DNA from 4 places in the Rhodococcus sp. IEGM 1330 genome. Region 3 is predicted to be linked to each of the others. Evidence: riboswitches for the same ligand, from Rfam matches in the RefSeq annotation. Region 3 holds a riboswitch; each other region holds the start of a gene.
The links. A riboswitch is a leader RNA that binds a small molecule or an ion and turns the genes downstream of it on or off. The one in region 3 is predicted to bind S-adenosylmethionine.
Positions count from the first base shown of each region.

Region 1: another riboswitch for S-adenosylmethionine. It lies ahead of R4P57_RS01760 (bifunctional o-acetylhomoserine/o-acetylserine sulfhydrylase); the one in region 3 lies ahead of R4P57_RS21745 (ABC transporter substrate-binding protein).
Region 2: another riboswitch for S-adenosylmethionine. It lies ahead of R4P57_RS18800 (mandelate racemase/muconate lactonizing protein); the one in region 3 lies ahead of R4P57_RS21745 (ABC transporter substrate-binding protein).
Region 4: another riboswitch for S-adenosylmethionine. It lies ahead of R4P57_RS21085 (aminotransferase class V-fold PLP-dependent enzyme); the one in region 3 lies ahead of R4P57_RS21745 (ABC transporter substrate-binding protein).

Region 1 covers NZ_JAWLSB010000001.1:401,130-408,369, reverse strand. The annotation lists gene R4P57_RS01775 (response regulator transcription factor) at 1-553, opposite strand, end outside; gene R4P57_RS01770 (ABC transporter substrate-binding protein) at 726-1,772, shown strand; gene R4P57_RS01765 (MFS transporter) at 1,786-2,928, opposite strand; SAM riboswitch class IV at 3,281-3,403, shown strand; gene R4P57_RS01760 (bifunctional o-acetylhomoserine/o-acetylserine sulfhydrylase) at 3,576-4,925, shown strand; gene metX (homoserine O-acetyltransferase MetX) at 4,985-6,067, shown strand; gene R4P57_RS01750 (DUF3017 domain-containing protein) at 6,106-6,423, opposite strand; gene R4P57_RS01745 (bifunctional methylenetetrahydrofolate dehydrogenase/methenyltetrahydrofolate cyclohydrolase) at 6,435-7,240, opposite strand, start outside.
Region 2 covers NZ_JAWLSB010000008.1:94,807-102,046, reverse strand. The annotation lists gene R4P57_RS18825 (SEC-C domain-containing protein) at 88-807, shown strand; gene R4P57_RS18820 (hypothetical protein) at 943-1,527, shown strand; gene R4P57_RS18815 (DUF3558 domain-containing protein) at 1,908-2,465, shown strand; gene R4P57_RS18810 (hypothetical protein) at 2,481-2,882, shown strand; gene R4P57_RS26835 (carbonic anhydrase family protein) at 2,996-3,277, opposite strand; gene R4P57_RS18805 (carbonic anhydrase family protein) at 3,222-3,827, opposite strand; SAM riboswitch class IV at 3,989-4,107, shown strand; gene R4P57_RS18800 (mandelate racemase/muconate lactonizing protein) at 4,136-4,564, shown strand; gene R4P57_RS18795 (hypothetical protein) at 4,672-4,854, shown strand; gene R4P57_RS18790 (hypothetical protein) at 5,239-5,637, shown strand; gene R4P57_RS18785 (helix-turn-helix transcriptional regulator) at 5,809-6,027, opposite strand; gene R4P57_RS18780 (hypothetical protein) at 6,278-6,847, shown strand; gene R4P57_RS18775 (TerD family protein) at 6,938-7,240, shown strand, end outside.
Region 3 covers NZ_JAWLSB010000010.1:142,701-149,940, forward strand. The annotation lists gene R4P57_RS21735 (HNH endonuclease signature motif containing protein) at 1-862, opposite strand, end outside; gene R4P57_RS21740 (hypothetical protein) at 982-1,734, shown strand; SAM riboswitch class I at 1,840-1,933, shown strand; gene R4P57_RS21745 (ABC transporter substrate-binding protein) at 2,155-3,771, shown strand; gene R4P57_RS21750 (ABC transporter permease) at 3,776-4,756, shown strand; gene R4P57_RS21755 (ABC transporter permease) at 4,749-5,642, shown strand; gene R4P57_RS21760 (ABC transporter ATP-binding protein) at 5,639-7,237, shown strand; gene R4P57_RS21765 (LLM class flavin-dependent oxidoreductase) at 7,230-7,240, shown strand, end outside.
Region 4 covers NZ_JAWLSB010000010.1:15,525-22,764, forward strand. The annotation lists gene R4P57_RS21080 (Pls/PosA family non-ribosomal peptide synthetase) at 1-3,313, opposite strand, end outside; SAM riboswitch class IV at 3,528-3,643, shown strand; gene R4P57_RS21085 (aminotransferase class V-fold PLP-dependent enzyme) at 3,698-5,053, shown strand; gene R4P57_RS21090 (hypothetical protein) at 5,208-5,708, shown strand; gene R4P57_RS21095 (YbaK/EbsC family protein) at 5,717-6,190, opposite strand; gene alc (allantoicase) at 6,243-7,217, opposite strand; gene R4P57_RS21105 (hypothetical protein) at 7,222-7,240, opposite strand, start outside.

The DNA of each region.
Region 1 (7,240 bases), on a different contig from region 3:
AGCCCCACAGTTCCGACAGCAGTGTTTCCCGCGAGACCGCAGTGCGCGGCCGAGCAGCCAGATAGGCGAGGATGTCGAATTCCGTTCTGGTCAAGTGGATGTCGCCGGAGGGATTGGTCACCCGCCGTTCCCGGTGATCGATCTGCACGTCACCGACTCGAACTGCCTGAGGTACGGCGGCCACCGTGCGCTCGGCACGCCGAACCAGGGCGTGCACGCGAGCGACCAACTCGCGCATACTGAACGGCTTACCCAGGTAGTCGTCCGCGCCGACACCCAGGCCGACGAGCATGTCCGTCTCATCGGACTTGGCCGTCAACATCAACACCGGGACCGGGCGGGACGCCTGGATACGGCGGCACACTTCGAGCCCGTCGAACCCGGGGAGCATCAGATCGAGCACCACCACGTCGGGATCGATCCGGGCGCACGCGTCGACGGCAGACGGGCCGTCGGCGGCAGTGACGACCTCGTACCCTTCGCCGCGCAGCCGAGCGGCAACGGCCTCGGAGATCGTGGGCTCGTCGTCGACGACGAGAACTGTGCGGCTCATGAGAACTGACCCTAGAGGGCGCACGTGGAGGAGCCCGTCGGGAAATGTGGAGGTTCGGTGAAGGTTCGAGCAGGGCGTTTCACGTCGCGTCGTCAGACGAACTCCACTACGCAATTAAATTAGGATGGGCTACCCTTCCCGATGTTAGCCAACCCTTCCGAAAGGCGTCTCGATGCGCATCCGACCACTTCACCGGACCTGGGCGGTGTGTGCGATTGCGCTGACCACCGCGGGGCTGCTGACTGCATGCTCGAACTCCGCCGACGAGGCGTCACCGATGGCCGGTACTTCCTCCGCCTCGGCGGCTTTCCCGATCACGATCGAGCACGCGTTCGGTGAGACCGTCGTCCCGGAAGAGCCCACTCGCATCGTGGTGGCCGGATACACCGAGCAGGACACGGTCCTCGCACTCGGCGTCGTACCGATCGGCGTAACCGAGTGGTACGGCGACCAGCCCTACGCCACCTGGCCCTGGGCACAGGCCGCGTTGGGCGATGCGCAGCCCGAAGTTCCGTCGGCCACCGGCGACGGCTTCGAGGAAGAGAAGATTGCGGCGCTGCAACCGGACCTGATCATCGCCACGAACGCAGGCCTCACCGAGGACACCTACACCAGGCTCAGTGACATCGCACCGACCCTCGCCCAATCCGACTCCTCGACCGCCTACTTCGAGCCCTGGGACATCCTGGCCGAGAAGATCGGACGCGCACTCGGCAAGAAGACCGAGGTCGATGCCCTGATCGACGGCGTGAACCAGAAGTTCGCCGACGCTGCGGCCGCAAACCCGGAATTCGCCGGCAAGAAGGCGATCTTCCTCCAGAACGCGTTCTACGAGGGCAAGGCGATCGCGTACCAGGACGGGTTGAGCACGGACTTCCTGACCAAGGTGGGCTTCGTCATTCCCGACGAGATCGACGCCTACGTTCCGGCGGACGGCGGCGGCCAGGCGAGCATCCCGCTCGAGAATCTGTCGGTTCTCAACGCGGCCGACGTGCTGATCTGGGGAACCGAAGGCCCGGGCGACCGCACGGAATTGGAGAAGGAGGCGGTGTACGACGCCCTCGAGCCGGTGAAGGACGGCAACCTCGTGTTCACCGACGGCGTGACGGCGGGCGCGATCTACTTCACCAGCGTGCTCAGCCTGCCGTACGTGATCGACAAGCTGGCTCCGGCTCTGGCCGAAGCCCTCGGTGGAACGACAGCAACGATCACCGGCTGACGGGACCGGTCGCCTATTTCGAGGGCGAGCGCCTGTCCATCCACATGGCTGTGGCGAGTACACCCAGACCGGCCACGGCCAGGCCCGAACCGACGGCGGCGGGTGCCGTGTAGCCGAATCCTGCGGCGATCACGGCGCCACCGACTGCCGCTCCGATGGCGTTGGCCAGGTTGAACGCGGCATGGTTGAGCGATGCGGCGAGCGTCTGGGCGTCCTCGGCAACGTCCATCAACCTCGTTTGCAGACCGGGTACCACCGAGGAGCCGGACGCGCCGATGAGGAACACCAGCAGTAGGGCGGTGATCGGATTGTGTGCGGCCACGACGAACACAGCAAGGAACACGGCAGTGGCGGCCAGGCCGACGAAGGTGCCCTTGAGCTGGTACCGGTCGGCGAGCCATCCGCCGGCGTAGTTTCCGACGACCATTCCGAGTCCGTAGATCATCAGGGCCACCGGAACGAAGGCGCGGGCGAGACCGGCGACGTCGGTCAGAGTCGACGCGATGTAGGTGTACACCGCGAACATGCCACCGAATCCGACGATGCCTACGAACAGGGTCATCCACACCTGGCTGCGGCGCAGTGCGCCCAGCTCGGTGATGGGGCTGGTGGTCGGCATCGCGTCGAGCCGTGGCATCCAGAGGACGAGCGCGGCGACGGTGAGGGCACCGATGACCGCCACGAGAGTGAATGCACTGCGCCATCCCAGCGCCTGCCCGATCCAGGTCGCCACCGGTACGCCGACGACGTTGGCGACCGAGAGTCCCATCATCACCATCGCGACGGCCTTGGCTCGCTTGCCCGGTTCGGCGAGGTGGGCAGCGACCAGCGCCGCTACGCCGAAGTACGCACCGTGCGGCAGACCTGCAACGAATCGCGAGGCCACCAACTCGTTGAAGCTGGGCGCGAAAACCGTGCCGAGGTTTCCGAGGGTGAAGGCCACCATCAGCGCGAGCAGCAGCATCCTGCGCGGAACGCGGGCAGCCAGGGCTGCGATGGTCGGCGCGCCGACGACCACACCGAGCGCGTACGCGGAGATCATGTGGCCGGCCGAGGGCTCGGAGATCCCCATCGTCGTCGCGATGTCCGGCAACAGACCCATCGACGCGAACTCCGTGGTGCCGATCCCGAAGCCGCCGATGGACAGGGCCAACATCGCCAGCTTGCGGCGGGTCGAGTGCGGTCGGTGACTGACACTCAGGCCACTCGACACCTTGCCGCGCACAGCGCTGACTCGGGACAGAGCGGAATCGGTGACAGTCACAGCAGTACAACCTTCGTGTGGATCGGGGACGTGAGCAACGAGAACGGTGGCTCGGCGAATCGATTCAGCAGAGCCCAACCGAGTAAGGGAACAGCCAACCGAACCATTGTCTTCCCCCAGGCAACTTGTTTTCGAGTCGCGGCACGGTGATTGTCCTCACCCGAGCATCTGCTCGAGCTCTACCTGGCACCGCGCGCGTGCCCTTGTTCCGGTGGGGTGCCGTCACCCGCTAAGATCTTCGCCAGGTCATGAGTGCCAGCATCGAGCCCCGGCTTGCTGGCCGGCAACCCTCCAACCGCGGTGGGGTGCCCCGGGTGAACGACCAGGCCGATCCGGCACGCGGGTGCCGTATCGACAAGCGCGGGTCCGCAGGAAGCGGACCCACTGAACCTTCGGTCCCCAAGGGGCCGAAGCCTGTCAGGAGGTTCTCTCATGTGTTGCTGTACCGATACGCCCCGTAACGCTCGACTTCTCGAGCTTCATTCGACATTCGATTCGTCTTAGACAGACTCGTCTCAGAAAACGGAGTATCACCAGCCATGACCGATTCCACCCCAGACGTCGTCGACGCCACCGGAGCACCCACCGAGGATCCGTTCACCGATCCCGCAGCCAACTGGAGCTTCGAGACCAAGCAGATCCACTCGGGTCAGACCCCGGACGGCACCACCAAGGCTCGTGCGTTGCCCATCTACCAGACCACCTCGTACACGTTCGACAACACAGATCACGCAGCCGCACTGTTCGGTCTGGCCGAGCCCGGCAACATCTACACCCGCATCATCAACCCGACTCAGGATGTCGTCGAGCAGCGCATCGCCGCGTTGGAAGGTGGCGTCGCGGCATTGTTGGTGGCGTCGGGTCAGGCCGCCGAGACGTTCGCGATTCTCAACCTCGCAGAGGCAGGCGACCACATCGTGTCGAGCCCTCGTCTCTACGGCGGCACGTACAACCTCTTCCACTACACGCTCCCCAAGCTGGGCATCACCGTCTCGTTCGTCGACGATCCCGATGACCTCGAGCAGTGGCGCGCGGCAATCACCCCGTCGACCAAGGCGTTCTACGGTGAGACGATCTCCAACCCCAAGAACGACATTCTCGACATTCCCGGGATCTCGGCGGTGGCCCACGAGAACGGCATTCCGCTGATCGTGGACAACACCGTGGCAACGCCGTACCTGCTGCAGCCGTTGAAGCACGGTGCCGACATCGTGGTGCACTCGGCGACGAAGTACCTCGGCGGACATGGAACGGCCATCGCGGGCGTCATCGTCGACGGTGGCACGTTCGATTGGACGCAGGGCCGTCATCCCAACTTCACCACCGCGGATCCCAGCTACCACGGCGTCGTGTTCGCCGATCTGGGTGCGCCCGCGTTCGCGTTGAAGGCACGCGTTCAGCTGTTGCGTGACATCGGTGCTGCGGTCTCGCCGTTCAACGCCTTCCTCATCAGCCAGGGTCTGGAAACGTTGAGCCTTCGGATCGAGCGGCACGTGGCGAACGCACAGAAGGTCGCCGCCTTCCTCGCCGGTCGGGACGACGTCGTCTCGATCAACTACGCCGGACTCGAATCGTCGCCGTGGTACCAGCGCGGGCAGGAATTGTTGCCGAAGGGGCAGGGCGCGATCATCGCGTTCGAGCTGAAGGGCGGTGTGGACGCGGGCAAGAAGTTCGTCAACGCACTCACTCTGCACAGCCACGTCGCTAACATCGGAGACGTGCGTTCACTCGTCATCCACCCCGCATCCACCACGCATTCCCAGCTGACTCCGGAAGAGCAGCTGGCATCGGGCGTCACTCCCGGCCTGGTGCGTCTCGCCGTGGGCATCGAGGGAATCGACGACATCATCGCCGATCTCGAGGTCGGATTCAGCGCGGCGGCATCTTGAGTCACAGCTGCGACACAGGCGTTCGTCCGGAGGCGGTTCTTCCGTCTCCGGACGGGCGGTTGGGAACAATCGACATCGGTGGTCTCGATCTCGAGAACGGCGCTCGCATCCCCCAGGTCACCGTCGCGGTGCAACGCTGGGGCGAACTCGCCACCGACCGCAGCAACGTCGTACTCGTCGAACACGCCCTGACCGGGGACTCGCATGTGTCCGGTCCGCCGGACGCCGATCATGCTCTGCCCGGTTGGTGGAACGGAATGGTCGGTCCGGGCTGCCCCATCGACACCGACGAGTGGTGCGTCGTGGCGACCAACGTGCTCGGCGGCTGCGGCGGGACCACGGGCCCGAGCAGCGTCTCTCCCGATGGCACGCCCTACGGGTCTCGTTTTCCGGACATCTCCATCCGCGATCAGGTCGCTGCCGAAGCTGCCGTGGCCGACGTCCTCGGAATCGAGCGGTTCGCTGCCGTCGTCGGCGGCTCGATGGGCGGGATGCGCACCCTCGAATGGATCGTGGGCCATCCCGACCGAGTGGCGGCCGCATTGGTCCTCGCGGTCGGTGCCAGGGCAACTGCCGACCAGATCGGTACCCAGACAACACAGATCGCCGCGATCAAGGCCGATCCAGGATGGCTCGGCGGTAATTATCACGACACCGGCACCTCGCCGACGGCCGGACTCGGCATAGCGCGGCGTATCGCGCACCTGACGTACCGAACCGAGAGCGAACTCGACATCAGGTTCGGAAACTCACCGCAGAACGACGAAGACCCGTGGGCCGGTGGCAGATACTCCGCACAGAGCTACCTCGAGCATCAGGCTGCGAAGCTCGTCAACCGATTCGACGCTGCGACGTACGTCCTGCTCAGCGAGGCGATGAACCGTCACGATGTAGGCCGCGGCCGGGGCGGAGTGGCCGAAGCTCTTGCGTCCACACCTGTTCCGACCATCGTCGGCGGAGTCGACTCCGATCGCCTGTATCCGCTCCGACTGCAGAAGGAGATCGCTCGCGAACTCCCCCAGTGCCGCGGACTCGAAGTGATCCAGTCGCGTGACGGACACGACGGCTTCCTCACCGAGGCCGATTCGGTAGCGAAGCTGCTTGCCGAGACGATGGAGCTGGCCCGCCTCGGACGGCGCTGACACCGCTCTTGTTCGGACCGGGCGCTCCAGCCCTGAGGTCAGTCGGTTCCCAGCGGATCGATCGACAGCGACAGAAACACGATTGCTCCGCCGACGCAGCCCAGCGCCAGCACATCGAACACGCGACTGCGCACTTGCAGTGTGCCGACACGCGTTTCCGGCAGGCACAGCCGCAGGACGGCCGCCAGCAGCGCTGCGCATCCGAAGATGAACGCGCCGCGCCGCCAGCGATCGGCCAGCACCAGAACGAGCGCGGCGAGGACGACGACCGAGACTGCGACGATCGGTAGGTTGCGCGCGACTGCCGCGCGAAATCCCGCGTCGGGCTCCCTTCGCGCGTCCTCTGCATCGCTCACGTCTGGTTCGCTCAGCTCTCGGCGGCGACGCGTTCGGCGCGCTCGACGACATTGGTGAGCAGGAAGGCCCGCGTCAGCGGTCCGACGCCGCCGGGGTTGGGCGAAAGGAATCCGGCCACCTCCGCGACACCGTCGGCGACATCGCCGCGCAGTCCGTCCTCGGTGCGGGTCACCCCGACGTCGAGCACAGCAGCACCCGGCTTGACCATGTCCGCAGTGATCAATCCGGGTACTCCGGCAGCAGCGATGACGATGTCCGCGCGTGAGACCTCGGCGGCCAGATCACGAGTTCCGGTGTGGCACAACGTGACTGTGGAGTTCTCCGAACGCCTCGTGAGGAGCAGGCCGATGGGTCGCCCCACCGTCACTCCGCGGCCGATGACCACCGCGTGCGCACCGTCGAGAGCAACGTCGTAGCGGCGCAGCAGGTGCACGATCCCGCGAGGCGTACAGGGCAGTGCCGCATCCTTGCCCAGCACCAGACGGCCGAGGTTGATCGGGTGCAGACCGTCGGCGTCCTTGTCCGGATCGATTCGCTCGAGCGCAGCGTTCTCGTCGAGATGCTTCGGCAACGGCAACTGGACGATGTAGCCGGTGCATTCGGGGTTGGCATTGAGTTCGTCGATGACGGCTTCGAGATCTGCCTGGGTGATGTCCGCGGGTAGGTCGCGACGAATCGAGGTGATGCCGACCTTTGCGCAGTCGTTGTGCTTGCCCCGGACGTACGCGGCCGAACCCGGATGGTCGCCCACCAGCACGGTCGCCAGACCTGGGGTGATGCCCTGCTCACGCAGCGCTGCCACGCGGGCGGTGAGAT
Region 2 (7,240 bases), on a different contig from region 3:
GCACTGAACAGACACTTCGACAGCGATGGGACCGCGGAGCCCCTACTGTATGCGGCCGACGCGCTGCTGAGTGCAGGGCCTCGACGGGTGACCGCAGCCGCGTACTGGTTCCGCGCTAACGCGCTGGACAGACTTGGAGACGCATTATCGGCTGAGAAGGCGTTGGAGAAGGCACTCGACGCCGACTCGCATTTCGAGCCGGCGGTGCTGTCTCTCGCCGAGTATGCGTCGACGCGGGGAGATGCAGTCCGTGGACTGTCTCTGCTCGGACGTATAGACCCCGCCGCTGGCGCGGACCTACGGAATATGCAGGAGCCCTGCATCCCTCAGGATCGCCCTGATCTGGGGCGTAACGACCGCTGCTGGTGCGGTTCGGGTCGTAAGTACAAGGTGTGTCACCTCGGAAGGAACGTTCTGTCGCTCGAAGAGCGCGCACAGTGGCTCTACCAGAAAGCCAGTGGCTATGCGGCAACGGCGAATTCCGCAGATCTAATCCTCGGTCTGGCCCGAACACGAACGGCGCATCTCGGCGATCGTGACGATGTCTTGTCGAAGGCCTTCGATGAACCGTTCGTCAGCGATGTAGTGCTGTTCGAGGGCGGAAAATTTGCCGAGTTCGTGAGTTCTCATGGGCCGCTACTGCCGGCCGACGAGTTGATGTTGGCCCAGCAGTGGCTTCTGGTGGAGCGGTCGATTCACGAGATCGAATCGGTCAGCCCCGGAGAAGGCATGTCGCTGCGCGACATTTGTACCGGGGATCGACACGACATTAAAGAACGCTCGGCGAGCCGACAGTTGACTGCATGAGAATTCATCTGCTCGCGCGTCGTACCCGTCGGTGCAGAGTTTCAGATCTTCGGTGGCATCGAACCTGTCGATCCGGCGCAACGAACGAAGCTGATCGAGATCCTCGACGCCGACCCTGTCGATCCCGAAGATCTGGTGAGTTTTCTCAGTGCGCGGTTGGCTCCTCGCCGAATCGAAAATCGTGACGGCGATCCGGTGGCGTTGTGCGAGTCGGTCTTCGAGCTCGGTGAGGTCGGTGGACTACGGCGGAGGCTGAGCCGCAAATTCGGGGCCGCGGGGGGGAATCGCTGGTACTGGAAGGTCGGAACGAGCATCCTCGGAAGACTCACCCTGGACGGCACCCGATTGACGGTGGAAGCAATGTCCGAACGCCGAATGGACACGTTGATCGACGATGTGATGACCCTTCATCCGGATGCGGATCAGATGAGCGACAGGCGTTCGTCGGCAGAGGAAGCGATGGCCGAGACATTAGGGAATGGCGGAGAACCCGTCGAAATGGCTCCAGAGCTCATTGCGCTCCTCGAAGAGCAGGTTCGCGAATACGAACAGAAGTGGCTCACCGAGTCCATCCCCGCTCTCGAAGGTTGGACGCCACGCGATGCCGCGGCAGATCCGACTCGTCGCGATGATCTGATTCGTCTCCTCGATTCTTTCCCGGACGAGGAACGAACTGGTCCGATGAGCATGCGTCGACTGCGCGACATGCTGGATCTGTGAAAAACGCGTCGATGCTGCTCGCCTGAGATGCGCGAAGCACGGGCGGACGAAAGTCGATCGGCCGGTGCGGCGATCAAGGTCCAGTCAATCCCTATGGACCGCGATTGCGTCTACCGTGAGGGTTGCCGCGAACACCGATATCGCCGCCACGATCAGCGCGACGAAGGTGCACTCCGGTACGGGTGGCCCTGGAGTGTTGCCCAGTCATCGAGGGATGGTTCAGTCCCGGCCGCGGGGTCCGACGATCCAATCGAATGGAGACGGCGTCGCACCGATCGGCAAACGCCAGGCGCACCTGCGTCCGATCAAATGGAACCGATGCGCTGGTAGCTGCGTCCAACACCACGGATGGGTTCCAAGGACGGAGTGCTGTGAGCAAGATGCGATTGCTGATCGGGAGTGCGGTCGGACTGATGCTGGTGGCAACCGGCTGCGGAGGGGCGTTCGAAGGCGTGCCCGTTGCGGCGGCACCGTCGACGACATCGGTGATGACAACCGCTCCGGCGAATGGGGCGTGGGATCCGTGCACCATCCCGGACTCGGCAATCGAAGACGCGGGCTTGGCGGTGGAGACAAAGTCCTGGAACCTGGTGGGAGATCTGCCGATCTCTGAGGACTGGCTGACGTGTTTCTGGACCAATCCGCTGCCCACGCCGTGGTATCACCTCGGCATCTTCTCGTCCACTGAAAGCCTGGACTACCTACGCGAGCGGGGACCGTTCGAGAATTTCCAGCCGATCGAGGGGTTCGATGGCGTGCGCTTCCAGCGGACCATCAAGTACGACGAGGTCAATTGCGGCGTCGCTTTCGGACGCCCGGGCGGCGTCGTCTATCTGAATCTCGATGGGATTGCAAGGACACCAGCTCTCGCGGATCCGTGTGTCGAGGTCGAACGGTTGGCGCGTTCGCTCCGACCGTCCATGCCGGCATCGAACTAAAAGGAAGAAGAAGCGATGGGTTCAGAGACGAACGAGCTTGCGGTATCGATGCAGCAGTGGCAATCGCTGTCGATGCAAGCAGAGTCCGGACAGCTCGAGATCCCCGATGGCGTGGCGTTCCGGTGCGATGAGGTCTGCGCTGCGTACATCAGACACCTGACGGAAATGCTGGCGAGGACGAAAAACCTGGTCGACGTCGAGGCGTTCGGCACCCTCGATTCGGCTAGGCAGCTCGGGAGGAAGTTCGAGAAGATTGCCCACAGTGGCGATCGATCGTTGCGGGTCGTGCTCTTGCAACACATCGAGGTCATCGAGCTGATGCGGTCGGTGTTCAAGCGCTATTTCGACGAGGTGGAGTACACCGATCAGCGGACGTTGAAATCCATCGGCGAGATCGCGGAGGGTCTGAGCAAGTGATTTCATACCGGAGTTGGTGTGATCGGAGCTGGTCTACCGTCCGTCCGAATGATGCTGCGCTGGCGTCGAATCGGTAGTGAGCTACCTCTGGCTCGCTCAACCCAGCGCCCCTGTCAACTTCCTTCAGTATCGAGCAGAACGCTTCGGCTGCCTTGCTCCTGAAGGGGCCGAGCGTTCTGTTCGATCAGGGTGCGGAATTCGTCGAGTTGCTCTGCCGAGGCCTGTACCGGAGTGGTCATCACAATCCACTGCACGCCCTCGGTGCACGGGGGAGTGGTGAGGGATCCGGTGTAGCGCACATTCGTCCGATCGGCAGGTAGCAGAGCCGCGGGATCGAAACTACTGAGCTCCGCGGTGTCGCCGACGGGAGGCAGTTCGTCGAAGTAGTTTCCCAATGCTGCGTTCGCTGCCCCCCTTGTCGATCAGGACGCTGACGACGGTGATGCTTCCGTCTTCTGCGGTGTGCACCAGATGCAATTCGGCGTCGTGGCGGACGCCGTCCAGTTCGTGCTCGGCCGGTTCGTGGAGGTGGAACTGCGTCAGCGCAAAGTGCTTGTCGCCGAGGATCACCTCCGATCCGGGTGTCTTGTCCGCCTGTACCGTGTGTCTAGTGTTCTTCAAGGCGATAACGCCTGTGTTGTAGGCGAATTGGAGCGACGGAAGGTCTGCGGCGGTGGCGTCGTGGAGGTTGATCGGGGATTGGGCCGACGTGTCGGCGCAGGCACCCCAGTCAGGGCTGAGGGTCGGCCACGCGTCGGGGTCGAGTTCGCCGTCGTACTGGAATTCGGTCGCTTGCTGCGCCCCTGCTTCTTCCGCTGCAGCGGCGGCGCTTGCTGCAGGTGTGGTCGTGTCAGTGCTGGATTCAGCGCTGGGCGTATTCGAGCACGCTACGAACAGGAGCGGGACGGCCGCGACAAAGGCAGCACTGCGAGCAAGGCGAAGCATAATTCCTCCCAACTAGATGTAGAACGCACCTAACGAAATATGTCTATCACACTGACCGATTGCCGCTTCGATGGCGGGCGGAGTGCGAAATCGATCCGAACTCGGGGCGATCCGATCCATCGGATGGTGCATGTCGTACCGCGCGTCTACGCTCGGAGGTGGTTCATGAGTGGCAGCTGTCGGTACCTGGCCGGCTGTCCGGCAACCCCGTCTCCATCGACAGGGTGCCCCAGGGGAAGAACCGGCGCGTCCCGCAATCGCAGGCGCGCAAGTCGATGGAGGGTTGCACCTCCAGAATGAGGTGAACAATGTCCGGTAGTGACGAACTCGAAGCAGCACAGGCGAAGTGGGAACCCATTCCGCCGGAACGCCGTCGTACCTGGTGCCAGACGCTACTGAGTTACCCGCCGATTTGGTACGGCGTGTTCCCGATGCTCGAGACTCGGAGGCTGGTACTCGAAGGCGGGTACGCCAATGCCGAAGCTTGGATCGAGCTCGCGAAACGTGCTGAGGCAGTGGGTTTCACGCCTCAGACGTGGCTGATCTTTCGGCAGAGTCTCGAGCCGTCCTATCTGAAAGGTCGTTTTCCTGCGCATCCAGAGAACATGCCCAAGCGGCGTGGGAACGGTGGTGTCGAGACGGTGGTCGTCGACCCCGAGGACTTTTCCGTATGGCCATGGCTGTTCGAGGCGGGGTATCGCGCGGGCGAGGCGACCTTGCAGACGCTGTCTCGCTGAAGCCGTCTATCAGCCGTCGGCGTGCGGCTTCTCAGTGGAACCGCGGGCGTCGCTGCTGCGTCTGATGCTGTGGGGCGGCGCTCGGGCCGCGTCGGGGAGGGGCGGAAATGGCAGTTCCAACTGATTTCCCACCAGTGGTCTACGTGCCGTGCGTCGAATCGGTGGCCACGCCCTACGAAGACGGTTTGGGTAGCGTCGGCGACGCTATCGGTGATGGTGCTGCGGCAGTTGCCGACACGGGGTCGGCAATCGGCGAACTGGCGACAGGGGCGTGGGATGCGATTTTCTGACGTGCAGACCAGTGAAGTGCGGCGCTGGGTGGCATCGCCTGGGTCGATGATCGCTCGAAGCGCGATCTTCGGGGTTGCGGCGCTGATTGCTCTGTACTTGTGCGTGGTGGGTGTCGTGGAGGGAATGATCGCCCCTGCGCTGTCGACATTCGGATTTGCTGTATTCTGCATCAGCACAATGGCTTTCGCGTGGACCAACGTCCCGTCGATTAAGACAGGCTCTGACGTCGGCCCTTGGGTGCAGGGATCGACTGTGCGCTACAACCCGGTGAGCTTGAGGTTGCTCGTCGTGGTGGTCAGTTCTCTGTCGACCTGCGTGATCGCGATGGGTTTCACCTCGGGTGGGGTGGGGTGGGATGGGTGCTTGCGGCGATGGGGCTTTCCATGGCCTCGCTCCTGATTCCAATCCTGTTGCGCAGTATTCGCAACGGCTACCTCGAGCTCTCGGACGACGGTATTCGCCACCGCGGCTGGGCATTCGACATCCAGGTACCGTGGGCGGACATCCGAGACACCGCTGTGGTCGTGGAGTCGTACCCGTTGGTTCTGGTGAGGGTCGACGAGTTGGCGAAGATGAACCGTCGCTTCACAACCTTGCTCCGGAGAATCGAAATTATGCCGAAAGGCAAGTACATCGAACTCGACTGCAGACGCTTCGATATCCACCCGGTTGCGCTTGAACAGTGGATTCGCTTCTACATCGACAACCCGGAGGCCCGAGTCGAACTTGGAACCGATGCAGCAGCAGATAGATTGACGGGCGTCGGTGTACAGCGCGCCTGACCGAACTGTCCGAGGTCATACACGAGTTCCGGTACGCCGGATCCGGAAATCGTTGCGTACGAGTTGATCGGACCCCTTTTGCCGAGATCCGATTCGGGTTCCATGGCTTTGCTCTACGGCCACGCGGGTTGCAGTCCGCCTGGCCGGTCAGGCACCGCCATGGTGGCGTTGTCAACGCGGATCCAGAGGCGGCACAGGCGTTCCGGCCCGAGTCCGCAGAGTGAGGTCACAGCCCAGCGCATTCGCGATGGCGATCGCACCGTCGAGTTGGATCGAGTCTTTGCCGCCTTCGAGAGCTTGGACCGTCGATCGCCCCACGCCGGCAAGCAATGCCAACTCAGCCTGAGTGAGGCGTAACTGAAGCCGACGTGCGACGAAGGCGTCGGCCACCTCGCTCGAATATCTCCGGCTTCGTCATCGCGGATCGGCCATATTCGCTCCTTGTGCTTGCGAGTGCATGCATAGGTGAGGGTACGCCTCATGGTTGAGGCGCCACATCCGGTTATGCCTGTGAACGACGGCATAACGCCGTATCCGAACGTCGAATCGCGCGTGTCGGTGGTCCGTTCATTGCGATACTGAATCGACATTGCCTGTACCGGGGACGGGCCCATGCAGTCTCGACCGGCTCGGAGTTGGCATGTCCACGAGAACGTTCATTGCAATCACCGCAATAGCTCTGGTCTGCGCCGGCTGCTCGAGCAGCCCCGACGAGACACCGAGCGAAGCTGTTCCTGTCACGAGCAGTTCCAGCGTCACTGTGTCGGCATCGCCTACCTCCAACGTGGACGTGCCGGCGGCACCTGAGCCGCCGCCTGTTCCTCAGCCTCAACCAGTCACCTACGAGTGCGGCGACTTGGATCTGTATCAGTCCGGCACTGCCCTGTACTCAGACGGAACGACAGGGTACGAAGCCGAATGCGACACGTACGTCGCGCCGGCACCGCCTGAATTGAGATACTGCGATTACGGCGGCACCGCGGTCTTCACCGATGGGTCGTACGAGGTGAACGACCCGAGATGCGCGGCGACCGCGCCGGTGCCCGATGCAGGGTATCCGTACAACGAATCCGAGGATCGAAACGGCGATGGCGTCGTGAATGGCTACGAGCGGTGCGGAGTCCTGTGCGGAGAAGAACCCACCAGCGGGGACATACAAACCCAGTACGGCTGCGAGCAGGGCTACATCACAGGTCCGCAGTGCGAATAGATTGACCCGTGTTCGGCATTTGCCGTATTGCCGGTGACCCGTGCGGCATAGTGACCACCACTGTCCGTTTGCGTCGAAGGTGGAACCTCCGTGGGGAATGCAGTGAAGACCGGACGCGACAAGTGGGTCGTCGTCGATGTCGAGACCTCAGGTCTGAAGGCATCCCGTGATCGGGTGCTCAGCGTGGCCGCTATGACGGTCGACGAGGACGGACGCGTGGGACGCGAACTGTCGACTCTGGTCAACCCGGGCTGCGATCCCGGTCCGGTACACATCCACAAACTGACGCCCGAACGGCTTGCCGGCGCGCCGACGTTCGACATGATCGCCCCGCAGCTCATGGATCTGCTCGACGGTCGAACCATGGTCGCGCACAACGCAAGTTTCGACCAT
Region 3 (7,240 bases):
CGCTCCCGCTGTTGTCGTCGCTGCTGGTTTCGTCGTGGACGATCGATGTCGGGTCGGCCGGGTTGTTGACTCCGGGTTTCGCGGCTTTGGAGAACAGGGCCTCGAGGTAGGCCCGTAGTTCGGGGTCGACGCAGAAGTTTCCTTCCGACATACCGTCGGCACCCTGCTCGCCGAGGTAGAAGAACGCATCCCGTCGCTTCCGCGGCTTCGGTGGCTTCGGTGGCTTCCCGTCCTCGTCTTCGTCTTCGTCGTGATCGCCGTCGGGGTTGAGGATCGAGTCCAGATGCGCCACCAGCGGCGCGAAGTCGTCGGGTCGTCGGGTCGATGCGTAGCCCACCAATTGCTCTTCGGCGAGATCCCGTGTCTGCGGATCGACACTCGACGGCAGATGGCGAAAGAACTCCCGAATCATCTGCACATGCTTGGCATCGAGCAACCCCGCCCGCAACGCGTCCGCGGTTCTCGGCAGCAGCGGGGGCAATACTTCGCCGGAGAACGCGGTGCGATCACCCAACTCCCCGGCCAGGCGCACTCGTGCTCCTGCTGTTCGTGGGGTGATCCGCAGCATCCACGCCACCGAGGACGGCACCGACCCCGGGTACACATCGAGACCGTGTTGAGCGATCAGTTCGTTGAGCCAGGTGTACGAGTACGCCGTCACAGACCTGGTCATCGTTTCCATCCGTTGGATCACTGCACGCCGGTCGGCATTCGTCCACGACACCGACGCCTGATCCGCCAACTCGGCGACCGCGGACTCGACCTGATCCACCAACGCCGACAACTGCGGATCGGACACGTCAGGGGCGGGCGGCACCGTCTCGATGCCGTCCACCCCTGATCCGCCGTCCCCCGAAAGCATGAACAGAATCTATCGCGACCCACCGACAAGTATTCGAACATGCGTTCCCGTTAGTGCTCCGCTGTCGAAACGGTCCAGTCGGGGTCGGAGTACCGCACTATGTGGTGGATTACACATCGATGACAAATGTGACGTTATCGATTTCAAGCAACGACGAGTCGCGTAGATGCTGGTGGCGGCGTTCAATATCTCCCAAGGCGGACGTAACGACCACAGCAGTGTTGCTTGATTCGGCGACGAAAGCCACTGCTTGCTGTATCTCCGAACTCGAGTGTCGAGCCGGTATCCAATGTTGTGTTGACCCAGTGGGGATGATCGACATGAACGACGCATTTCGTTTCGCCGCTTCGTGCAGTTCACCGAAGGAACTGATCACTCGACTTCAGTTCGGTACGACGGACCTGTGGCCGGAGGATGTTGCCCTTCCGGCCCGTTGGCGCTACATGGCCGACCTCATAGATTCCGATCGGGGCATGCTCGTCGAACTCGACGGTGCACTGTCGACGCCGGTTGTGGACGCGCTCGTTGCGACGGCGGAATTGTGTAGGCAATCGGCCACCGAGTCTGTCCCTGCGGCCGACTGGGAGTATCTCCGGCGGGCTTTGGGATGGCTCGAGCGCGGTAGTTCCGGTGTCGATCGCGCTCTCATCGCCGTGGGCGACGAGTTGGCACTGATCGGGCTCGACGGTGTGGAGCAAGATTTCTCAGTCGCGACCTGGCTGTGCATGGACGTGCTGGATCAGTTCGCCTCCGGTGAAACGATCGGATACTGGATGGGGCGCGTGAAACTTTGGTCTTCGAAAATGGCTGAGCAGCAGTACAATTCAGGTCCGATCGGTCGAGAAGGCTCTGAGCTGACAGTTGCCGTCTGACTGGTGGGGGTCGTCCCGTTCGTACTTTTCGGATCTTCCGTCGGTGAGTCGATTCCTACCCCGGTTGGCAACTGCCCCGACCCTCTCGTAGTATCGGAAACCGTAGGACCATCCAGAGCGACCGAGAGACCTGGCTCGATGACGTCGCAGCAACCCCCCGCTCGTCGGGTGCGGGTGCTACCGCCGGGACCGATGGAGGAAATGCACATGAATACCCGAGTAGCTGCAGGCTTCGTCGACGGATGCCGTCGGATTCATGTCGATCTGTGCCGTCTGAACGGTTCGACCTGTCTTAGCTGACATTTCGGCACCCGTACTTTTCGACACCACACCTCATCATCTGCACGAACTCCTTCCTGGGCACACGTGGCTCGGACGAGGGAGTTCCTATGCGATCGACCAGATACCGGAGACACCCACGTGTCCACTCGCCCTGTACTTTTGGTGGCCGGAGTAATCGCCGCCACCGCCACACTGCTCGCCGGGTGCGCAGGTAGCGCCACCACCTCGGCCGCCGACGCCGGACCCCCGCAGTCAGGAGGGACCCTGCGTTACGGCCTGTCCGGCGCTCCCACCTGCTCCGACCCGGCACAATCCGGCACCAATCAGACGATCTACGTCACCCGCCAAGTGGTCGACTCGCTCACCGATCAGAACCCGGAAACCGGCGAGGTCGAGCCGTGGTTGGCCGAAAGCTGGGAAGTAAGTCCCGACGCGAGCTCGTTCACCTTCCAGCTGAAAGACGGTGTGACGTTCAGTGACGGCACCGCACTCGATGCCGCTGCCGTCAAGGCGAATTTCGACGCCATCACCGGCACTCTCGGTGCAGCCAAGGCACCTCTGGCCGCCAGTTACCTGACCGGGTACGAAGGTGCCACGGTGGTCGACCCGCTCACGGTCCGCATCGACTTCGCGGCACCGAATGCGCAGTTCCTGCAGGCGAGTTCGACGCCTCAGCTCGGAATCCAATCCATCGCGACCTCGGCGCAGTCTGCCGAGTCGCGGTGCCTGGGCGCCAACATCGGATCGGGACCGTTCACCTACGCGGACTATCAGCAGGACCGCTCCGTCGCCTTGGCCAAGCGAATCGGATACAACTGGGGCTCTGCGGTATTCGGCCATGAGGGCGAGGCGTACCTGGATCGTATCGAGTTCACCATCGTGCCCGAGTCGGGTGTACGTACCGGCAGTCTTTCCTCCGACCAGCTCGACGCCGTCAGTGACGCGCTACCGCAGGATGCTCCACAGATCGAGGCGACCGGTGGCCGGATCCTGACGACATCGAACCCGGGCGTTCCGTTCGGCATTCAGCCCAACGTCACTCGTGGTGCGCTACAGGATCCCGCCGTCCGGACGGCCCTGGTGCCGGCGATCAACCGTCAGGAACTTGTCGATACCGTCCTCGGACCCGACTTCCGCACGGCGACAAGCACGTTGGCCAGCGCCACTCCGGGGTACGTCGAACTCGCCGATGTCACCTACGATCCCGAGAAGTCGAAATCGCAGCTCGATGCAGCGGGCTGGGTTCCCGGTGCCGATGGGGTCCGTGAAAAGGGCGGGCAGAAGCTGAGCTTCAAGGTCATGTACTCGGCCGTGTTCGCCGGCAACCAGGCGATCCTCGAGCTGACCCAGCAGCAGTTGCGCGCCGTCGGCGTCGACCTACAGCTCGAGCTGGTGTCCACTTCGGAGGCGACCGCACGGCAAGGTACCAAGGACTACGACTCCACGTACTACAACAGCACCCGCGCCGACGGTGACATTCTTCGTACCTCGTTTGCCGTCGACGGACGGAACCTGAACGCGCGCGGCCCGATTCCGGATCTGGATGCATCGTTGACGGACCAGCTCTCGACCACCGACGTTGCGGCGCGCAACGAGATCCTCGCAACCGCCCAGCAGCAGGTGCTCGACAACGGATTGTGGATTCCCACGATCGAGCTCTCGCAGGCCGTCGGCGCGGCGTCGACAGTGCAGGATCTGAAGTTCGAGGCCTCCGCTCGCCTGCAGTTCTTCGACACCTGGCTGAGCGGGCAGTAGAGCCATGACCTGCTACGTCGGACAGCGAGTACTGCAGGCACTGGCAGTGCTGTGGGCTGCATTCACCATCTCGTTCATCGTGCTCTTCCTCCTTCCCTCGGACCCGGTCAGTCTTGCCGTGGACTCGGCCGGCTCGGGCACTCCGGCGGATGCTGCGGCCATCGCTGAACTGCAGGCTCGCTACGGTCTCGATCAGCCGGTGTTGGTGCAGTACTGGCATTCGCTGGTCGGGGCCGTGCAAGGTGACTTCGGACTGTCCATTGCCACCGGCCAACCGGTGACGACGGCCATTCTCGACGCGGTGCCCAGCACCCTCGGCTTGGCGGCGACAGCCCTGGTGCTGGCCGTCGTGTTCGGATCCGCGGTGGCCTATGCCGCCACGTACACCCAGATCGTCTGGCTGAAGAACCTGTTGCTCGCGCTCCCACCGCTCGGGGTGGCGGTGCCGACATTCTGGGTGGGTCTGCTTCTGCTGCAACTGTTCTCGTTCCGACTGCGCTGGTTCCCGGCGTTCGGTGACGCCGGGCCAGCGTCGTTGGTGCTGCCTGCGGTGACGCTGGCATTGCCCACCGGTGCTGTCATCGCTCAGGTGCTCGCCACCAGTATGGCGACCACATGGAAGCAGCCATTCGTGGATGTGGCTCGCGCCAAGGGGGTCTCACGCCTTCGGGTGCAGACGCGACACGTTCTGCGACTGTCGTCCATCCCGGCCTTCACGATTGCCGGGGTTCTGGTGGGCACCCTGCTGGCCGGATCGGTGGTGGTCGAGACCGTATTCTCGCGCGCCGGAGTCGGACGGCTGACCCAGACATCGGTGCTGGCCCAGGACATTCCGGTGGTGCAGGGCATCGTCGTTCTGACCTCGCTGGTCTTCGTCCTGGTCAATCTCGCAGTCGACCTGCTCTATCCGCTGATCGATCCGCGCATCGTGCGCGAATACCGGCCCGTGCAGGCCAGTGCAGAACCGGAGAAAGCTCATGTCTGACATCCTGATTCGCGAGACTGCCGTCCATTCGGCAGTTCCCCCGGTAGTCGAAGAAGCACCGGCACCCACGCGGCGCCGGGGTCCGCGAGACGTGTTGAAGCACATCTGGCTCGGTGCCTCCGTGGTCGTGCTGTTGCTGGCTCTCGGGTTCGCGCTGTTCCCGTCCGTCTTCGCCAGCGGCGACCCGCTGGTCGGTACACCGGCCGATAAACTGCAGGCACCGAGCGAGTCGCACTGGTTCGGCACCGACAACATCGGCCGTGACGTTTTCACCCGAGTGGTCCACGGTTCCGGATTGTCGCTGACGGCAACGCTGTTGGCAGTCGGCATGGCCCTGGTGGTCGGCTCGATCATCGGTCTGGTTTCGGGGGCCGTCGGCGGAATAGTCGATGCGGTGTTGATGCGAATTGTCGATGTGTTGCTGTCGATTCCAACTCTGTTGCTCTCGTTGGCGCTGGTGACCGCTCTGGGCTTCGGCACCGTGAACGTCGCTATTGCCGTCGGCGTCACGCTGATCGCCAATTTCGCCCGAGTGATGCGCTCGGAGGTACTGCGGGTGCGCAGATCGCTGTACGTCGAAGCGGCCTACGCCTCGGGTGTGCGGTGGTTCGATGTGTTCCGCAGGCACATCCTCAGAAACTCGTACGGCCCCGTGATCGCGCTCGCTGCTGTCGAATTCGGTATGGCAGTTCTCGCAGTATCGGCGCTGAGCTTCCTCGGTTTCGGCGCTGCTCCGCCCACCCCGGAGTGGGGATCGCTGATCTCCGAGGGCCGCAACTTTCTGGCCACCGCCTGGTGGATGACCACACTGCCGGGATTGGTGATCGTGGCCGTCGTCGTGTCCGCGCACCGCCTCGGTCATGCTCTCGAGAGGCGATCACAATGAGTCCCATTCTCGAAGTAGAGAATCTGCACGTGAATTACGGTGAGACGACTGCCGTCGCCGGCATCGGGTTCACCGTCGACCGCGGTGAAGTGGTGGCCGTGGTCGGTGAATCGGGCTCCGGAAAGTCGACGACTGCGCACGCCCTCATCGGGCTGCTCTCGGGTTCCGGGCGCGTCGTAGGTGGATCGGTGACGTTCGACGGGGAACGGCTCGACACCGCCTCGGACAAGACGTTGAACCGGCTGCGCGGCCGTCACATCGGGCTCGTCCCGCAGGATCCGACCACCTCGCTGAACCCGGTGGTTCGCGTCGGCGACCAAGTTGCCGAGGTGCTGCGGGTGCACGGTCTCGCAGATCGCCGCTCTGCGAAGGTCGAGGCAATTCGCATCCTCGCCGAAGCAGGTCTGGACAACCCCGAAGTTCGGGCGCGTCAGTATCCGCAGGACCTGTCCGGTGGGCAGCGTCAGCGCGTACTGATCGGAATCGCTCTCGCGTGCCGCCCGGAACTGGTGATCGCCGACGAGCCGACCAGCGCCCTCGACGTCACCGTGCAGCGACGCATTCTCGACCATCTCGACGCCAGGATCGCCGAGACCGGTGCCGCCGTTCTGCTGATCACCCACGACTTGGGCGTGGCTGCGGATAGAGCCGATCGCCTCATCGTCATGAGCGCAGGACGGATCGTCGAAACCGGTCCCACCGCAGAGGTACTGGCGAACCCGACGCACGCGTACACACGTCGACTGTTGGCCGCGGCACCGTCTCTGAACACAACCGTACGACCCGCGCGCACCACGGCAGCCGAGCCGATCCTGACGATCAGCGACGTCTCGAAGCGGTTCACCATAGGCCGCGGTGTACACCTCGATGCGGTCACGGGAGCCACGTTGACCGTCGAACGTGGGCGCACCGTTTCGCTCGTCGGCGAATCCGGTTCCGGCAAGTCCACGTTGGCGCGTATCGCGATCGGTCTCGAGACCGCGTCGTCGGGTTCGGTCACGTTCGACGGTGTGGACATCACCGGTCTGCGTGGCAAGGCCAGGCGCGAACTGCGGCGGCGTGTTCAGATCGTCTATCAGAACCCGTACGCCTCACTGAACCCGAAGTTGCGGGTCGGCGAGATCGTGCGAGAACCGTTGGACGCGTTCAAGGTCGGTTCCTCGCGTGAGCGTTCCGAGCGTGCCCGGACGCTACTCGATCAGGTGGCGCTCACCGGCGATTACCTGGCCCGCCGGCCGGCCGAGCTCTCCGGCGGGCAGCGCCAGCGCGTCGCCATCGCACGAGCGTTGGCTCTCGCACCGGAACTGGTGGTGCTCGACGAGCCGGTCTCGGCCCTGGATGTGTCGGTGCAAGCACAGATCCTGACGCTGCTCGACGACTTGCAGTCCGAGCTGGGTCTGAGCTACCTGTTCATCTCGCACGATCTGGCCGTGGTCCGTCAGATCAGCGACACCGTGGCCGTCATGCAATCCGGCGTCATCGTGGAATACGGCGACACCACAGCACTGTTCGACAATCCACAGCAGGACTACACCCGCGAGCTACTCGGGGCCATTCCCGGAAGCGCGCACGAGAAAGCGAGCACCAGTGTCTGACAA
Region 4 (7,240 bases), 130 kb from region 3:
ACAACACGGCCAGACCGATACCGAACGTCACGACGACGGGAATCAACCGACACGTCTCGACGAGTGCACGGGCGACCTTCAGCTTCCGCGGCGGATCGAACGTGCGCGACGAGTCCGCACTACCGGCGGCACGACGCAGCCGCACCGGCGGACTGCCGAGCCACGACGAGCCGGACTTCGCCTTGTCCGGAGTCGCGGACAGCACAGCGACCAAGCCGTTCTTCGGGACGGTTCGCCCGGGCCCGGTCATGCCGGAGTTACCGAGAAACGCCCGCTTGCCCACCTTGGCGTCGCCCAGATGCATCCAGCCGCCGCCGAGTTCGTAACTGGCGACCATGGTGTCGTCGGCGAGGAACGCGCCGTCGGCGACGGTGGTGAACTTGGGAATCATCAGCACCGTCGACGCCTCGACGTCCTTGCCGATCTTCGCGCCCAGCAACCGCAGCCAATGCGGCGTCAACAGTGACGCGTAGAGCGGGAACAAGAAGGTGCGCGCCGAGTCCATCAGGCGCTCGGTGGCCCACACCTGCCAGCCGATGCGGCTACGCACCGGGTGGTAGCCGCCGATCAGCCCGATGCTGAGCAACCGCACCGCGACGACGGTGATCACCGCGAACACCGCCAACGACACCAACGTCGCGACGGGCAACATCACCAGACCACGTACGAAGGCGTCGAACACGGAGTCCGCGGTGTGAATCCACCAGCCCATCAGCACCAGGCTGACACCGATCGAGAACAGTGCCATGCCGGACAGGAACAGAGACGCGACGCCGTACGCGAACACCCACTTCGTCGCGCGCGGCGGCGTTTCCGCGGGCCACGGGTGATCGGCCTTGCCGACCTTCTGGGCCGGCGAACCGGACCACATCTGACCGGCCTTCACTCGACCGACGACGGCGGAGCCCGCGGTGACGACGGCATTCTTGCCGACCTTGGTTCCGGGCAACAACGTCGAGCGGGCGCCGACGGTGGCGCCGGCACCGATCTCGACGCCGCCGATGTAGACGAGATCGCCGTCGATCCAATGCCCGGACAGATCCACCTCGGGCTCGATGGAGCAGCCGTCGCCCAGTTCGAGCATGCCGGTGACCGGCGGCATCGTGTGCAGGTCGACACCCTTGCCGATCTTGGCACCGAGAGCGCGCGCGTAGTAGACCATCCACGGTGCGCCCGAGAGGTTCGACGCACCACTGGCATCGGTCAATCTCGTTGCCGCCCACAGCCTGACGTGCATGCTGCCGCCGCGCCTGTACGCGCCCGGTTTCAAGCCCGCCAACAGGATGCGAGATCCGATCACCGAGATCGCCATGCGGCCGACCGGAGTGATGAACAGGATGAATGCGACGAGCACCCACCACCACGACAGCGTCGGAGCCCAGGGCACGTCGCCGAACCACGACATGACGTTGAACAGCAGCCCGAGCCAGGTGACCCACTGCAATCCGGTCAGGGTGGTCAACGGAACCGTTGCCGCGATCTGCGCCCATTGCGCGGTGCGCGACGTCGGTGCGACCTCACGAGGAATGGCCTCGACGACAGGCTCGAGGTCGTCGAGATACTGTGCCAGCGAACCCAGTCGCGGGTGGTCGTAGAGCTGCGCGACGGTGATCTCGGGGAACCGCTCGCGCAACGCCGTCACCAACTGAGCAGCCGAGAGCGAGCCACCGCCGTTGGCGAAGAAATCGGCGTTCTCGTCGGAAACCTGCGCGCCGAGGATGTTGGTCCACAGTTCGGCCACCCACCCCGCCGTGCCGCCGAGCGAGGACGCGCCCGCCATGCCGGGCAGGGGCCAGGGCAGCGCATTGCGGTCGACCTTGCCCGAGGTGCGCGTGGGCATCTCGTCCACCAGAGCGAGCCGCGGAACCAGCGCTGCAGGCAACTGCTCGGCGAGCAATTCGCGAGCGGCTTCGAGATCGAAATCGGGGTTGGTGCTGGCGAGATATCCGACGAGCACCGAGTTACCTGCGGCCGTCTTGCGGATGGCGGCCGCCGCACCGCCGACGCCCGGAAGTGCTTGCAGCGCATTGTCTATTTCGCCGAGCTCGATGCGTCGGCCGCCGAGTTTGACCTGATCGTCGGCGCGACCCTGGAACAACAGACCTTCGAGCTCTAGCTTGACCAGATCGCCGCTGCGGTACGCCCGGTCCCACCCGAGGGACGGCATGGGCGCGTACTTCTCGGCGTCCTTGGCCGGATCGAGATACCGAGCGAGCCCGACGCCGCCGATGACCAACTCGCCGACTTCACCGATCTGCACCGGAGTGCCGGAGGCGTCGACCACAGCCAGGTCCCACCCGTCGAGGGGGAGCCCGATCCGGACCGGACCCGTGCCGTCCATGATCGCCGCGCACGCGACGACCGTCGCCTCGGTGGGGCCGTACGTGTTCCAGACCTCGCGGCCTTCGACGGCGAGGCGCTCGGCCAACTCCGGCGGGCATGCCTCGCCGCCGAAGATGAGCAACCGCACCGCTTCCAGCGCCACCGCGGGCCACAGCGACGCGAGCGTGGGCACCGTCGAGACGACACTGATGTCGCGGGAGACGAGCCACGGGCCCAGATCGAAACCGGACCGCACCAACGACCTGGGCGCGGGAACCAGACACGCACCGTGCCGCCACGCCAGCCACATCTCCTCGCACGACGCGTCGAACGCGACCGACAGTCCGGCCAGCACCCGATCGCCCGGACCGAGCGGGTCCTTCTGCAGAAACATGCGGGCCTCGGCGTCGACGAACGCCGCCGCGTTGCGATGACTGACCGCAACGCCCTTGGGTGTGCCGGTGGAACCGGAGGTGAAGATGACCCACGCATCGTCCTGCGGGGTGGGCGGTCCGGCATTGTGTTCGGAAAGGTCGTGCTGAGGAACGTCCTGCTTCGGGGCAGTACCGGCGGCGATGCCGCCCGCAGTGACGATGGCCGTCACCTGTGCCTCACCGAAGACCAACTCGGCGCGCTCCTCCGGATCGTCCGCATCGACCGGAACGTAGGCGGCACCGACGTTCAGAATCGACAGGATCGCGACATAGAGGGAGAACGACCCCGACGGCATGCGGATGCCGACGCGATCGCCGCGCCTGACACCGGCGTTGGCGAGCCACTGAGCGCCCTCGGCGATGTCGTCCAACAACTCCGAGTAACTGACCGACACGGTTCCGTCGTCGATGGCGGGGGCGTCGGGAAAGCGATGGGCCGTGTCGTGGAGAACGTCGATGAGCGTCCGGGCGGGTGGAGCCTGGGGTGAGCGAAGAAACGCCGCCGGTGCAGGTGCGATGTCCGCGCTCGAACCCGGCAGATCGTTCTCTTGATGCACAGACAACCGGGCGTCCTTCTCATTCGTTTTGCATGTAACTCTGCGTTGGCAAATGACTCTGTGGTGCTGACGAACAGCAGCGCCGTTGGTTATCTCACGTTCTGTTTGCCAGCAGGTGAACGAGCGCGCCTTCCCACCGCGGGAATCCTACTGCTGCCTACGTGTGAGTCCCGGCTTGACAAAACCGCAGCGAGTTTGCGATCGTCTTCCCCACGGTCACGAGTACCAGCATCAAGCCCCGGCTAGCTGGTCGGCAACCCTCCTCCGCGGTGGGGTGCTCCGGGTGACGACCAGGCTGACGCCGGAAAACCGGCGCGGCAAGCGCGGACTCGTTCACCACATCCTTCGGTTGCGGGTCCCTCGAACGTGAGGGCTTGATCTGTCATGACATCTGTACTTTCCCGCCCCTGTGCTCCTTTTGCCCCTGTTTCGGGCACGGATCTGCAGGTACCGCTGGTGCAGGGCGGCACATGCACATACGCAAACTTCGATTACGCCGCCAGCGCGCCGGCACTGGGCGCGGTGACCGATCGGATCGCGGAGCTGTTGCCGTTCTACTCGAGTGTGCATCGCGGTGCCGGCTACGCCTCACGGGTCTCCACGGCGGCGTACGAGAAGGCTCGGGTGACCGTCGCCGATTTCGTTGGTGCGCAGAAGGACTCGGTGGTGGTGTTCACGCGGAACACCACCGACTCGCTGAACCTGCTGGCCGCATGCGTGCCGGGTGAGACCGTGGTGCTCGACATCGAACACCACGCGAATCTGCTCCCGTGGCGTGATCGACGAGTGGTGGTGGCTGCGTCGACCCTGGCCGAGACCATCGCGCGTCTCGACGCCGAACTCGCCGCGAAACCTGCTGCGCTGCTGGCGATCACGGGTGCATCTAACGTCACCGGTGAGGTGCTGCCCATCGCGGAACTCGCCGCTCTTGCACATCGGCACGGCGCGCGCATCGCGGTGGACGGTGCTCAGCTGGTGCCGCATCGTCGGGTCGACATCGACGCACTCGGCGTGGACTACCTCGCGTTCTCCGGGCACAAGCTCTACGCCCCGTTCGGCGCGGGAGTGCTTGTGGGAAAACGTGATTGGCTCGACCTCGGTGAGCCGCACCTGGCCGGCGGCGGCGCGGTGCGCAGCGTGAGCATCGAACACACCGACTGGGCTCCGGCACCGCAGCGGCACGAGGCAGGCACGCCCAACGTGCTCGGAGTTGCCGCACTCGCTGCGGCCTGCGAGGCCATCGCCGGGTTCGACGACGCAGAACTACAGGAACACGAGCACGAGCTATCGTCCCGCTTGCGCGACGGGCTGGCCGCACTGGACGGCGTCGAGCAGCTCCAGGTGTGGGCCGACTCACCCGACAGTGTCGGCATCGTCACCTTCACCGTCGCCGGACGCGATCCCGGTGAGGTCGCTGCGTACCTGTCCGCCGAACACGGAATCGGCGTGCGCGACGGAAAGTTCTGCGCACACCCACTGCTGAGCAGGCTGGGGCACGCGGCCGGAGCGGTTCGAGCCAGTATCGGCCTCGGCAGCTCGTCGGCCGATGTGGATCGACTCGTCGACGCCCTCGCCGCCCTGGTCGAGTCGGGACCGAACTGGCACTACGCGGAGGACGCCGGCTGGTGGAACCCCGTACCCGACCCGCGACCCTTCCCCGAGCTGGCCGGACGGGTGGACGGGGTGGGTGGGCACAGCGCCGCGTGGGTTGGATCCCCGTGCACCCCCGCAGACAGTTAGCATGGCGTCATGACCGTGAGTGTCGTGTGGACGGGCAACCGCCATTGGTGCAACAGATACGTGGATCTGTGCCGCACTGCGTCCGGGTCGTGTTCGAGTTCGGCTCCGCTCCGACCGAATGCGTTCACCGACTGAAGAATCAGGACCATCACTCATGTCGCACAACTTCACCCGCGTCGCCGTCGAATTCACTGCGGGTTGGACCGAACTGACCGCCGCTCCCGAGACGGACGTAGTCCGAATCCAGGCCTCCGACCTGCGGGAATCCCAGCAACATCGAGCCCGGGTGCGGGCCGAGGCCGTCGACCGCGGCGAATCTGCCGACAGCACGGCAGTGTTTCTCGACCTCGAGATCCACATCGCGGCCGATGCCCGGACGGCCCGTCGGGAATTCTCCGCACTGGATGCGCCGACCAGCCCGTCGTCGATCCGCTACGTCGGAACGCCGGCGGGATTGGCCAGTTTGATCTCCGATGTCACTGCGGCCGATGTGGCCGACGGCGTGACGTTGACCGTGCTCGGCGATGTCGCTCGCCAGTCGGGTCTGATCAACAACGGAGTACTGCCGCTGCTCGAATCCCGCGGCACCCGACTCGACATCGACGTCGTCGACGCGGTCCTCGGCGCACCGATCGCCCCGACTCTCGCGTCCTGAGCTGACGGTCAGGTGACGTCGATCGCCAGACCTGCGGTGATCCGCACCAACTCGGTGAACGTGGACCGAAATATCGTGTTGGTGTGACCGGCGGCCGCCCACACCTCGGCGTATCCGGCCAGATCCTGGTCGACGAACGTGTCCAGGTTGGTGGGGTGGCCGACCGGGGCGATCCCCCCGATCGGCTGCCCGGTTGCATGCTTGGCCGTGTCGAGAGGCGCGCGCATCAACGTGCCGCCGAGACGCTCACCGGTGTGCTCGAGATGAACGTTGTGGGCACCGGAGACCAGTAGCAGCACCGGCTCGTCGCCCAGCAGAAACACCATCGACTTCACGATCGCGCCCACCTCGACGCCCAGTGCCGCAGCGGCATCGGCGGCAGTGTGTGTGCCCTCCGGACTGTTCACCACCACCCCGTGATGACCACGTGAAATCAGAGTGTCGGCCACATGGGCTGCATTCGGATGAAGTAGCCGGGACATGGTCCAACCCTATTGCCCCGCGACCGTTTACGCAGAAGGCTTGCCCATCTGGTCATTCCGCAGGCTCCACTCCCGCGAGATCACCGAACAGTCTCAATCGCGCCATGCCGCCGTCGGGAAAGATGTCCATTCGCACCTCGGAGACCGGGGTGTCGTGGGTGAGTACGAAGCGATGCCGGGTGTCGGGCTGCAGCGTCGTTCGCGGCAACAGTTCGATCCATTCGCCGTCGCCGAGCCGGCCCCGCAGCGATGCCGCACCTGGCGCGTTTCCGAGGAAGCAGGTGGTGTCGAGTTCGGCGAGAGAGATGTGCCCGGTACCGGCGAGCTGCACCTGAACCCAGTCGTTCGCGTCGTTGCGTCGACGCGAGGTCTCCCAGCCCTCACCCATCGACCGCGGGGGACCGGGGAAGAGCAGGTTGTTGGGTGAGCTGTAGAACATGTTTGAGCACGCCGAGACGTACGCACCGTTCTCGAGTGCAGCCAGGTCGACCGGACCGGCAGCGAGGAACTTGGGGTCGGGCTTGCCGCGACCCAGCACCCGCAACCGCGCCACTCCGCCGTCGGGATAGATCGACAGCTTCACGTGCGTCCACCGCGCGTCGGAGGCAACAGCGAACCTGTTCTCGCTGTCGCCGTTGACCGGGCTGCGCGGGACGATGGTGGTCCACTCGGTCTGGGTGTGAAGCTCTTCCGGTGATGGAAATCCGTCGACCTCGGCGGCCTCGATCGAGATCTCCGGCGGATAGTTTCCGGTGAACCACGCGGTGTCGACGACGACAGCCGAGACGACCCCTGGCGCTCCGAGACGCACGATCGCCTCGTCGTACCCGGCCTCGCGTCGGCGTCGCGTCTCCCACCCGTCGTAGATCTGACCCTTGTGTCCGAACGTCGCCGTCGAATAGTCGGCTTTGCCCGGCCGGACGAGATTCTCCTTCTCCGCGAACGTCTCGTCGTTCGCCCACACGACTGCGCCTCCGAGTGTGCGGACGGCGAGATCGGGCAATGGCAGAGGGAAAGTGGAGGTCATGGAATCACACTTTACTGGTTTCG